DNA from 2 places in the Sphingomonas sp. GW821-FHT10F09 genome. Region 1 is predicted to be linked to the other one. Evidence: predicted binding sites of a transcription regulator. Region 1 holds the regulator's gene; the other holds the start of a gene.
What was found. The regulator LexA, encoded in region 1, represses DNA repair genes until DNA is damaged. The targets are predictions, from matches to a motif close to GTTCCNCNCTTGTTCT.
Positions count from the first base shown of each region.

Region 2: AC1RTO_RS07010 (ATP-dependent helicase) is a predicted target of LexA. The motif match lies at 2,739-2,754, and genes of this name have one in related genera.

Region 1 is NZ_JBXASI010000001.1:1,082,748-1,088,504, forward strand. Features, by position in the region: gene AC1RTO_RS05145 (ComEC/Rec2 family competence protein) at 107-2,251, shown strand; gene bla (subclass B3 metallo-beta-lactamase) at 3,121-4,020, shown strand; gene lexA (transcriptional repressor LexA) at 4,011-4,694, opposite strand; gene AC1RTO_RS05160 (molybdopterin molybdotransferase MoeA) at 4,752-5,757, opposite strand, start outside.
Region 2 is NZ_JBXASI010000001.1:1,476,867-1,482,623, forward strand. Features, by position in the region: gene AC1RTO_RS06990 (pseudouridine synthase) at 1-183, shown strand, start outside; gene rsmD (16S rRNA (guanine(966)-N(2))-methyltransferase RsmD) at 180-716, shown strand; gene AC1RTO_RS07000 (MFS transporter) at 707-1,966, opposite strand; gene AC1RTO_RS07005 (UrcA family protein) at 2,227-2,547, opposite strand; gene AC1RTO_RS07010 (ATP-dependent helicase) at 2,758-5,037, shown strand; gene AC1RTO_RS07015 (hypothetical protein) at 5,071-5,274, opposite strand; gene AC1RTO_RS07020 (glycine zipper 2TM domain-containing protein) at 5,530-5,757, shown strand, end outside.

The sequences.
Region 1 (5,757 bases):
GTGCCGAGATTGTCAGTTGCGCCCAACCGCGCGTGCTCCCAAGGTTCGAAATGTGATGGCCAGTCCAGCCGCCGCGGCCCCTAGCACGCGCTCGGTGCGCCTTCAAATGCCGCGCGCGCTCCACGGGTTGCGCGACGGTATCGAAGCATGGCTGGAGGCGGAGCGCGACCAGATCGTCCTGTGGGCGCCGGTCGCGTTCGGTGGCGGCATCGCGATCTGGTTCCTGCTGCCCGATGCGCGCGGCTGGCTGGCGGCGATGCTGTCATGCGTCGCCGTCGCGCTCCCTGGTGCGGCGGCCGGTACGGGCGGACGACTGGCGCGAATGCTCGTTGTCGGCGGGCTCCTTTGTGCGGCCGGGATCGCGCTCGTCTGGTGGCGAGCGGACCGGGTCGCGGCGCCGGTCCTCGCGCGGCCGGCCGTCGTCGCCTTCACCGCCACCGTCGAGCGGGTCGAGGCACTGGCCGCCCGCGATCTCGTGAGGCTGACCGTGTTGACCGATACCGGGTCGGGCCTGCCGCGGCGGGTGCGGGTCAATCTGAAAACCGGCGACGTGCCGGCGGGGGCAGGCGAGGCGGCGCGGATCGCCTTGCGCGCCCGGCTGATGCCGCCACCCGCGGCTGCCGTGCCGGGTGCGCATGATTTCGCGCGCGTCGCCTGGTTCGCCGGGATCGGCGCGACCGGCCGTGGCTTCGCACCGGTCACGGTGATCGCTCCCGGCGCGGGGCAGGGCGGGCTGCGGACGCGGCTGACCGCGCATATCACGTCGCGGCTCGACGGCAGCCGCGGCGGCATCGCGGCGGCGCTCGCCACCGGCGACGAGGGCGCGATCGCGCCGGCCGATTCGGAGGCGATGCGCCGCGCCGGCCTCGCCCATCTGCTGTCGGTCAGCGGCCTGCACATCACCGCGGTGGTGGCGGCGACGATGCTGCTCGTCCTGCGGCTGCTGGCGCTGTCACCGTGGCTGGCGATCCGCCTGCGCCTGCCGCTGGTCGCAGCGGCGGCGGGCGCGCTGGCGGCGATCGGCTATACCTTGCTGACCGGCAGTCAGGTGCCGACGATCCGGTCGTGCGTCGCGTCGCTGCTGGTGCTCGTCGCGCTGACGATGGGACGCGAGGCGATGACGCTGCGGCTGGTCGCGGCGGGCGCGATGATCGTGCTGCTCGCCTGGCCCGAGGCGCTGGTCGGCGCGAGTTTCCAGCTGTCCTTCGCCGCGATCGCCGCGATCGTCGTACTGCACGAGCATCCCGTCGTGCAGGACTGGTTCGCGCCGCGGCAAGAGGGGTGGGGGCCGCACCTGTTGCGGGGGCTGGGATCGCTGCTGCTGACCGGGCTGGTGGTCGAGGCGGCGCTGATGCCGACCGCGGTTTATCATTTCCATAAGGCGGGCATGTACGGCGCGGCGGCGAACATCGTGGCGATCCCGCTGACCACCTTCGTGGTCATGCCGCTGGAGGCGGCAGCGTTGTTGTTCGACGCGGTCGGGCTTGGCGCGCCCTTGTGGTGGTTGACCGATCTGGCGCTGCAACTGTTGCTCGGTCTTGCCCATCTGGTGGCGAATGCGCCGGGCGCGTCGGTGGCGCTGCCGTCGATGCCGGTCGCCGCATTCGGGACGATGGTCGCGGGCGGGCTGTGGCTGGCGCTGTGGCGGACACGCGTGCGGTGGTTCGGCTGGCTGCCGCTGGTGGTAGGTGCATCCTGGGCGGTGCTGACCCCCGCGCCCGACCTGCTGGTGACGGGCGACGGGCGGCATCTGGCGGTGCGGGTGGATGGCGGGCTGGCGCTGCTGCGTGATCGGGCCGGGGACTATACGCGCACGATGCTGGCCGAGAATGGCGGGATCGATGGCGAGCCGGCGTTGCTCGCGGATCAGGCGGCGGCGCGCTGTACGCCGGATGCGTGCGCCGTCGATGTGCTTGCGGAAGGGCGGGCGTGGCGGGTGCTGGCGACGCGCAGCGGCTATCCGGTCGCATGGCGGACGTTGGTGGCGGCGTGCCGATCCGCCGACATCGTGGTGAGCGAACGCCACCTGCCAAGGGGATGCGTCCCGCGTTGGCTCAAGCTCGATGCGCCGATGCTGCGCACGACCGGCGGCGTCGCGGTGACGTTTGCCGGTGGCCGGGTGCGTACCGTGCGAGCGCCGGGCGACCGGCATCCCTGGATCGTGCCCGCGACGGTCATGCCGTTGCGGACGGCGCGGTTCGATGGCGGGCGCGAGGTGCGACGCCACGCGCTACAGCGACGCCGCGAGTGATCGGCCGTCGTTGCGAGCGCCGCGAAGCAATCCAGACCCGGGCTCAGGATGTCCTCGTTTCACTTGCGGCGCTCGCGACGACGGTTCGAGAGGCCGAGCTGTGTCCCTGACTATGCTCTCGATGAGGCGCGGTTGGGGGGGCGTCGGACGGTCGCAGGCGACGGTGGACGTGTGTCATTCCGGGGCAGGGGGATCCCGTGGGCGCTACCGCTAAGCTTTGTCCGGTAGGCTGGTGGATATGCGCTTCCGCCTGCCCGGGCGTGACATCGAATGCGAACCTCAGGACGGGTGTAGGGCGACGCATATTGCCCCGACGAAGACAGACCGGACGTCACCCCACCGTCGTCCTTGCGGGCGCGGCGAAGCAATCCAGAGCCGAGCTCAGGACGTCCGGGATTGCTTTGCGGCGCTCGCGATGATGGTTCGAGAGACCCAGCTGTGTGCCTGAGTGTGCTCTCGATGAGGCGCGGTGGGGGCGTCGGACGGTCGCAGGCGACGGTAAACGTGCGTCATTCGGGGGGGCAGGGGGATCTTCTGGGGCGCTACCGGTTCCGCTATATCCGGTGGCTGGTGGGTATGCGCTCCCGCCAGCCTGAGCGTGACGCTGAGGGTTACGGAGAGCGATCCATGCTATCGAATGCGAATCTCAGCACGGGTGTAAGGTAACGCGTATTACACCGACGGGGACAGACCGGACGTCACACATCGTCGTCTTTGCGAGCGCAGCGAAGCAACCCAGAGGCGGATCGGGACGCCGTGGATCGCTTAGCTGCACTCGCAATGACGATTCGCTGCCTGCGGGGCATCCTTGAGTATGGTCGCGATCCGGCGGATATGCGGTGGGTCGCGGCTATGATACGGGACAGACGATGAAGCATCTCGCCATTCTCGCCGCCGCACTGGCGAGCCTTTCGGTCGCAGCGCCGGCCGGGGCGCAGGATGCCGCGCAGCGGCGGCTGTGGAATGCGCCCGCTGCGCCGTTCCGTATCGTCGGCAACGTTTTTTATGTCGGGACGGCGGGGCTGTCGTCGTTCCTGATCGCCGATCCCGCCGGGCTGGTGCTGATCGACGGGGCGTTACCGGAGAGTGCGCCGCTCATCGCCGCGAACATCCGGCGCCTCGGTTTCCGGCTGCACGATATCCGTTACCTGCTCAACAACCATAGCCATGTCGATCATGCCGGCGGCCTCGCCGCGCTTCAGCGGGCGAGCGGGGCACGGGTCGTGGTGAGCGCGGGCGATCGTGCCGACCTGATCGCGGGGCGCACCATCGACCGAACGGACATCAGCGGCTTTCCGCCGGTGCGTCCGTCGATGACGATCCCCGACGGCGCGACGATCGCCGTCGGCAAAACGCGCCTCGTCGCGCATCTGACCCCGGGACATACCGACGGCGCAACCACCTGGAGCCTGCGCACCAGCGAGCGAGGCAAGCCGCTCGACGTGCTGTTCGTGTCGAGCCTCAGCGTCGCCGGCCGGCGGCTCGTCACCCGCCCCGACCCTGCCGACCCGGTCCCCGGCAGGCCGCCGCACGATACCGCAGCGGTCGCGCAGTTCCGCGGCACGTTCCGCCGGCTCGCCACGATGCATGCCGACGTGGTGCTGAGCTATCATGCCGAGCTGTTCGACCTCGCGGCAAGGCGCGAGGCGCAGCGGGCGGGCAATCCGACGAGCTTCGTCGATCGCACCGCCCTGCCGCGAATGGTCGCCGACGCCCGCACCTCCTTCGAACGCGCGCTGGCGGAGCAGCGCCGTTCGCCTCAATCGTAGCGGCGGAGGATACCCGACAACCGGCCCTGCACCCGAACGTGCGACGGGACGTAGCGCTGCGGCTCGTAGGAGCGGTTGGCCGGGTCAAGCCGGATCATCGCGCCCTCGCGGCGGAAGTATTTGAGCGTCGCCTCGGCATCGTCGATCAGCGCGACGACGATCTCGCCGTCCCGCGCCACCTCGGTCCGCCGGATCAACGCGTAATCGCCATCGAGGATGCCGGCCTCGACCATCGAATCGCCCGACACTTCTAGCGCATAATGTTCGCCCGAGCCGAGCAATGCCGCTGGCACGGCGAGCATCGAGCTGCCCTCGAACGCCTCGATCGGCACGCCCGCGGCGATCCGGCCGTGCAACGGGATCTCGATCACGTCATTGGCGGGCGAGGCGGCCGCGCGGACGTTGCCGGCCTTCGTCGGCGACGGCGTCGGTACGGGGGGCGCGACCTTGCGCTCCGACCGCTCCGGCATCCGCAGCACTTCGAGTGCGCGGGCGCGGTTGGGCAGGCGACGGATGAAGTGGCGTTCCTCCAGCGCGCTGATGAGGCGATGGACGCCGGATTTCGACTTGAGGTCGAGCGCTTCCTTCATCTCCTCGAACGAGGGGGAGATGCCGGTTTCTTCCAACCGGTCGTTGATGAAGCAAACGAGCTCGTGCTGCTTGCGCGTGAGCATAGGCGGTCTTCCCCGTCAGAACAGACGCGGAACTTCTAGGGAACGAAACTGCTCTCGTCAAGCGATGACGAGGATTTCCGCCGAGTCGCCCGCCCGCGCCGGCGGCGCATCGACGGGACGCACGATCAGGCAATGCGAGCGCGCCAGCGTCAGCAGCATCGAACTGTCCTGAATGGTCGAGGCGAAGGCCCGCCCGTCGCGCAGTTCTGCACGCAGATAGTCGGTGCGGGGGCCGTTGGCGGGCAGGTCCTCGCCGAGGATCGCGTGGGTGGTGCGCGGATGGGGATCGGCCGCCCCGCCGAGATGCGCGATCAGCGGCCGCACGAACAGAGTCGCGGTGACGAAGGCGGAGACAGGGTTACCGGGCAGGCCGAGCACGCTGGTGCGGCCGATCCGCCCGGCCATCATCGGCTTGCCGGGCCGCAATGCGATCCGCCAGAAATCGATCGATCCGCCGGCGGCCTCGAGTGCCGGGCGGACGAGGTCGTGGTCGCCGACCGAGGCGCCGCCGGTGGTGACCAGCAGGTCAGCGTCGACTGCGGCGAAGGCGTCACGCAACGTGTCGAGGTGGTCGGGCAATATGCCGAGGTCGATCAGCTCAACCGGCAGATCGGCGAGCATCGCGGCGAGCATCGCGCGATTCGATTCGGGCAGGGCGGCGGGATCGTGCGCGCGCCCCGGTTCGACCAGTTCGTCCCCGGTCGCGCAGATCGCGACGCGGACGCGGCGATTTACCGCCAGCGTGCCGACGCCCCCGGTCGCGGCGACCGCGATCCGGGCGGGGGTAAGTCGCTCGCCGCGGGCGATCAGAGGATCGCCCTGCGTGAAGTCCAGCCCGCGCCGCCGGGTGTTGCGTCCGCGAGCCGGCGGGCCTTCGCCGGTCAGGCAAATCGCGGTGCCGTCGGCGGCAACCTCTTCCTGGATCATCACCGTGTCGGCACCGGCGGGCATCGCGGCGCCGGTGAAGATGCGCACGGTCTGGCCCGGCTCGATCCTGCCGGCAAAGGCGCGTCCGGCGGCACTCTCGCCGATCAGCGTCCAGGGGCCGGGCAGATCGGCATGG
Region 2 (5,757 bases), 390 kb from region 1:
GCCCCCCGCCGCGATGGACCGCCGGCGGATCGCCATGCGCCGCGGAGCGGTGGCGCCGGTGCCGCAGGTCCGCGCACGCCCAAACCCGGCGCGCGGCCACCACGTCGCGACGGACCGCCGTCCGGCGGCACGCCACGGCCCTCCACGCCCGGCGGCCGCCCGCCGCGGGGGCGCCGCCCATGAGGGTGATCGCAGGCCAGTGGCGCGGCCGGCCGCTCGTCGCGCCCAAGGGCGACGCCACCCGTCCGACTGCGGACCGGACGCGCGAGGCGTTGTTTTCGATGCTGACCAGCCGGCTGGGCAGTTTCGAAGGGCTCGCGGTCGCCGACCTGTTCGCCGGATCGGGCGCGCTCGGAATCGAGGCATTGTCACGCGGCGCGGGGTCGTGCCTGTTCGTCGAACAGGACGGCGCGGCGCTGGATGCGCTCAAGGGCAACCTCGCCAAATTGGGTACGCGCGGCGATGTGCGCGCAGGGTCGGTGATGGCACTGGGACCGGCGATCAAGCCGCTCGACCTCATCATGATGGATCCGCCCTACGGCACCGGCGCGGGGCTGGTCGCGCTCGACAAATTGGCTCGGCTCGGCTGGACCTCGCCCGCGACGTGGGTGAGCATCGAGACGGCAAAGGCGGAAGAGGTCGCGCCTGCGGGCTTTGCCGTCGACGTCAGCCGCGTCCATGGCAAGGCCCGGCTGACGTTGCTCCGTCAGCTCTGACGCAATAGCGCCAGCCCGCCGAGGCTGAGCAGGCCGGCGCCGACGAGATACAGGCCGACCCAGCTCAATCCATGCGGCGCGAGCGCCTCCGCCGCGAGCGGGGCGAGCGCGCCGCCGATGATGCCGCCGAGGTTGAAGGTCATCGACACGCCGGTGTAGCGGACCCCGGCGGGGAACAGGCTCGGCAGCCAGCCGCCGAGCGGCCCGTAGGCGAAGCCCATCACGAACAGCGCGAAGGCGAGCCACAGGAAGATCACGAACAGCGATCCCGCGCCGAGCATCGGCCCCATCGCCAGCCCGGCGACGATGCAGCCGAGGAAGCCGATGACCAGCATCCGCCGCGCGCCCGTGCGATCCGCCATGACGCTCGCGACGATCACCCCGGCGGCGAGGAACAAGATCGCCGCCAGTTCGACGCCGAGCATCGCCTGCCGGCCATAGCCCAGCGTCTTGGTACCGTAGCCCAACGTGAAGGCGGTCGCGAGGTAGAAGAGCGCGAAGCAGGCGACGACCCCGCCGGTGCCCGCGATCAGCGCGCGACCATGGTGGCGGACCAGCGTCGCGATCGGCACCTTGGGCAGCGCCTCCGCCTCGGCCGCTTCGAGGAACACCGGCGTCTCGGTCAGCTTCAGCCGCACCCACAGGCCGAGCGCGACCAGCACCGCGCTGACGAGGAACGGCAGGCGCCAGCCCCAGTCGCGGAATTGCTGCTCGTCCAGTGCAAGGCCAAGGATCAGGAACAGGCCGTTGGCCATGATGAACCCGACCGGCGCGCCGAGCGGCGGGAACATGCCCCAGGTGTTGCGACGATGCGGCGGCGCATTCTCCACCGCGAGCAGCGCCGCGCCGCCCCATTCGCCGCCGAGGCCGAGCCCCTGCCCCAGCCGCATCAGGCAGAGCAGCAGCGGCGCGACCCAGCCGACCTGATCGTAGGTAGGCAGGAAGGCGATGGCGACGGTCGATCCGCCCATCAGCATCAGGCTGGCGACCAACGTCGACTTGCGCCCGACCCGGTCGCCGAAATGCCCGAAGACGATCGCGCCGATCGGCCGCGCGACGAAGGCGAGGCCGAAGCTGGCATAGCTCAGCATCTGTTGCGCGGTGCCGCTTTCCGCCGGGAAGAACAGCATGCCGAACACCAGCGCCGCGGCGGTCGCGTAGATATAGAAATCGTAGAATTCGACCGCGGTGCCGACCAGACTGGCGGTCAGGATGCGGCGCGGAGAGGCTTTTGCGACGGGCTGAGTCATGATCGCCAGCTTAAGCGCGAAATAATCGCCTCGGGCAACAGCAGTGAAATGTGTCCGCAACAAACCCTTCCTACATGGGGGATGTCGCTGCTCCTCTCCCCCTGTGGGTAGCGACGTGCCGGTCGTCTCCCCTGTCGACCGGTCCTCCCTGAACTACGGGGCGGTCGCATCGCGGCTGCCCCGATTTTTCGTCGGGACGCTCCGCGGAGCGAAGAACAGGGGCGACCCGCATGGCAAGCCGCCCCTCTCTTCGTATCGGATCAGCGCGACAGGCTGGCCAGACGCAGCGCGCCGCCTTCGGTCCGCTTCGCGAGCTGGCGCCGGGCATCCTGACGCAGTTCGTCGGTGCAGCGCGCCGCATGCTGATACGCCTCGAGCGACGCGCCACGCATCGTGCAGGCCCAGCGAGCGGCGCGACGCACGCGCGCGTCGAAGCCGGCGCGACCGGCCGCCGTGCCGAGGTCGAGGCCCTGATGCGACACGCGGATGGTGAACGTCTCGCGCTGCTCGGCCGCAGCGGCGCCGGCCGACAGGCATGACAGGGCGAGCGCCGCCGCAGCGACGCGATGGAAGGTCTTCATGATGCACACTCCTGCGAATGATGGTCCGACGAGCCGGACCCGCCGCCACGTCTCTGCCGGACGGGCTGTGCACGGGCCGCCTCTCGTCGGCAGGATGGCGCTTAGCGCCGTGGCGTTTCGCTGGCGCGACGATGGCAAGTCAATGATGTGGCAGTGCCGCGGGGCGGATCGGACTTGCCCGCGCGCGCGGCGTTCCCTACCTGTTCACCGGTGACCGATACCGCCACCCATCTGCAAGACCCGCCCTATCTCAAGGGACTGAACCCGCCGCAGCGCGAAGCCGTGCTGACCACCGAGGGCCCCGTGCTGATGCTGGCCGGCGCCGGCACCGGCAAGACGGCGGCGCTGACCGCGCGGCTCGCGCATCTGTTGTGGACGCGCAAGGCGTGGCCGTCGGAGATCCTGAGCGTCACCTTCACCAACAAGGCGGCGCGCGAGATGCGCGAGCGCGTCGGCCGGCTGGTCGGCGATGCGGTCGAAGGCATGCCGTGGCTCGGCACCTTTCACGCGATCGGTGCCAAGATGCTGCGCCGGCATGCCGAACTGGTCGGGTTGCAGAGCAATTTCACCATCCTCGACACCGACGACCAGTTGCGATTGCTCAAGCAATTGATCGTTGCCGCCGATCTCGATGAAAAGCGCTTCCCTGCGCGCAGTCTCGCCGGGCTGATCGACGACTGGAAGAACAAGGGCCTGGTCCCCGCCGATATCGATGCCGGCGAAAGCGAACGCTACGCCAATGGTCGCGGCGGCGAATTGTACGCGCAATATCAGGCGCGGTTGAAGTCGCTCAACGCCTGCGATTTCGGCGACCTGCTGCTGCACATGCTGACCATCCTGAAAACGCATGCCGACGTGCTGCGGGTGTATCAGGAGCGGTTCAAGTTCATCATGGTCGACGAATATCAGGATACCAACGTCGTCCAGTACCTCTGGCTGCGGCTGCTCGCGCAGCAGCACAAGAATATCGCCTGCGTCGGCGACGACGACCAGTCGATCTATTCGTGGCGCGGTGCGCAGGTCGAGAATATCCTGAAGTTCGAGAAGGACTTCCCCGGCGCCACGGTCATCAAGCTCGAACAGAATTACCGATCCACCCCGCATATCCTCGGCGCCGCGTCGGGAATGATCGCCAACAACGGCGGGCGGCTCGGCAAGACGCTGTGGACCGAGCTGGATGCGGGCGAGAAGGTGCGCGTGCTCGGCGTGTGGGACGGGCCGGAGGAAGCGCGCCGCGTCGGCGAGGAGATCGAGGCGCACCAGCGCAACGGTCGCAGCCTCGACGATGTCGCCATCCTCGTCCGCGCGCAGCATCAGACGCGCGAGTTCGAGGACCGCTTCATCAACATCGGCATGCCGTACCGGATCGTCGGCGGCTATCGCTTCTACGAACGCGCCGAAATCCGCGACGCGCTCGCCTATCTGCGCATCGTCAACCAGCCGTCGGACGACCTCGCCTTCGAACGGATCGTCAACGTGCCGAAGCGCGGCCTCGGCGACAAGGCGCTGGCGAAGATCCACCAGCTTGCCCGAATCGAGGGCGTGCCGCTGACGATCGCATCGGCGCGCATCCTCGACACCGACGAGCTGACCCCGCAGGCGCGCCGTGCGCTCGGCAATCTCGTCGGCGATATCGCGCGCTGGCGGGACATGGCGCGCGACCTGCCGCATGCCGAACTCGCCCGCCAGATGCTCGACGAGAGCGGCTATACCGCGATGTGGCAGGCCGAAAAATCGGTCGAGGCGGCGGGGCGGCTGGAGAATCTGTCCGAGCTGGTCCGCGCGATGGAGGAATATGAGTCGCTTGGCGCATTCCTCGAACACGTCAGCCTCGTCATGGACAAGGAGGGCGCGGCGCAGGACCCGCAGGTGACGATCATGACGATCCACGCCGCCAAGGGGCTGGAGTTCGACACGGTGTTCCTCGTCGGATGGGAGGAGGGGCTGTTTCCGTCGCAGCGGTCGCTGGACGAGGGCGGCACCAAGAGTCTCGAGGAGGAGCGGCGGCTCGCCTATGTCGCGATCACCCGTGCGCGCCGGCGCGCGGTGATCCTCCACGCCGCGAATCGGCGCATCTACGGGCAATGGACGTCGAGCATCCCCAGCCGCTTCGTCGGCGAGCTGCCGCCCGAGCATATCGACAGCGACACGACCATGTCGGGCGGCGAGAGCCTGTGGCGGGCGAACTGGAGCGAGCGGGCGGACCCGTTCGCCAATGTCGCGCGGGGGTCCGGGCGCGGGCCCGGCTGGCAGCGTGCCGCCGGATCGGGATCGGGCTTCAGCACCGCACCGACGCGGGTCGTCGAAAGCCGGTCGAGCGCGGTCAGCATCGGCAACAAGGGGCGCAGCGACCTGTCCGTGGGCCTGCGCGTCTTCCACCAGAAGTTCGGCTATGGCGCGATCGCGGAGATCGAGGGCAACAAGCTGGAGATCGATTTCGAGGCGGCCGGCCGCAAGCGGGTGATGGACAGCTTCGTCACCATCGGGTGACGGGCACCGTTCCCGCCCCTTGCGGCCAGGACGTCAGGCGTTGCCCGGGCGGCGCGGCCCCGCCGGTCGATGCGGCACGGATGCCGCGACGTCGCGGTGGGGGAAGGCGCTGCGATCGAGCGCCTCGCCGTACATCCTGGCGAGCCCGGCGTGCGCGGCGCGCGCCTCAGGGCAGTTCGCCTCACGCGCCTTGACCAGCGAGATTTGCTCGCGCGACAGCAAGTAGTTGATGTCCATCACGGATTCCTCCGAATGTAAGCGAGGGCCCGGCCATGCAGGCCACCATCACGAGATGCTTACGGAACGATCGGGTGATGGGGCAACCATAACAGATTTCGTGGGGGCCGTCGCCCTGCCCCCGCCGCAGCCACGGCGCCGGTCGTCGCGTCCGTCGACACAACGCCATCGGGGACCATTCAGCAACCAACAACCTGACTTCAGTGTATAACCATCGCACGCCCGACTCACCGGGCCGCTCCGAGGGTCATTTTCATGTTCAGGTCCCTGTCGCTTTCCGTCGCCGTCGCGGCGTTGCTCTGCGGCGGCGCGCCAGCGGTTGCGCAATCCGCTGCCGACGATGCGCGCTTCGCTGCCGCCCAGCAGCGCTTCGATGCCGAGCTTGCCCGCTATCGCGCCGAATTCGACCGCTATCGGTCGGGCCGCGGCAGCGCCGGTCCGGGCGGCTATCGCCAGGCGCCGGTGCCCAACGCCTATGACGGT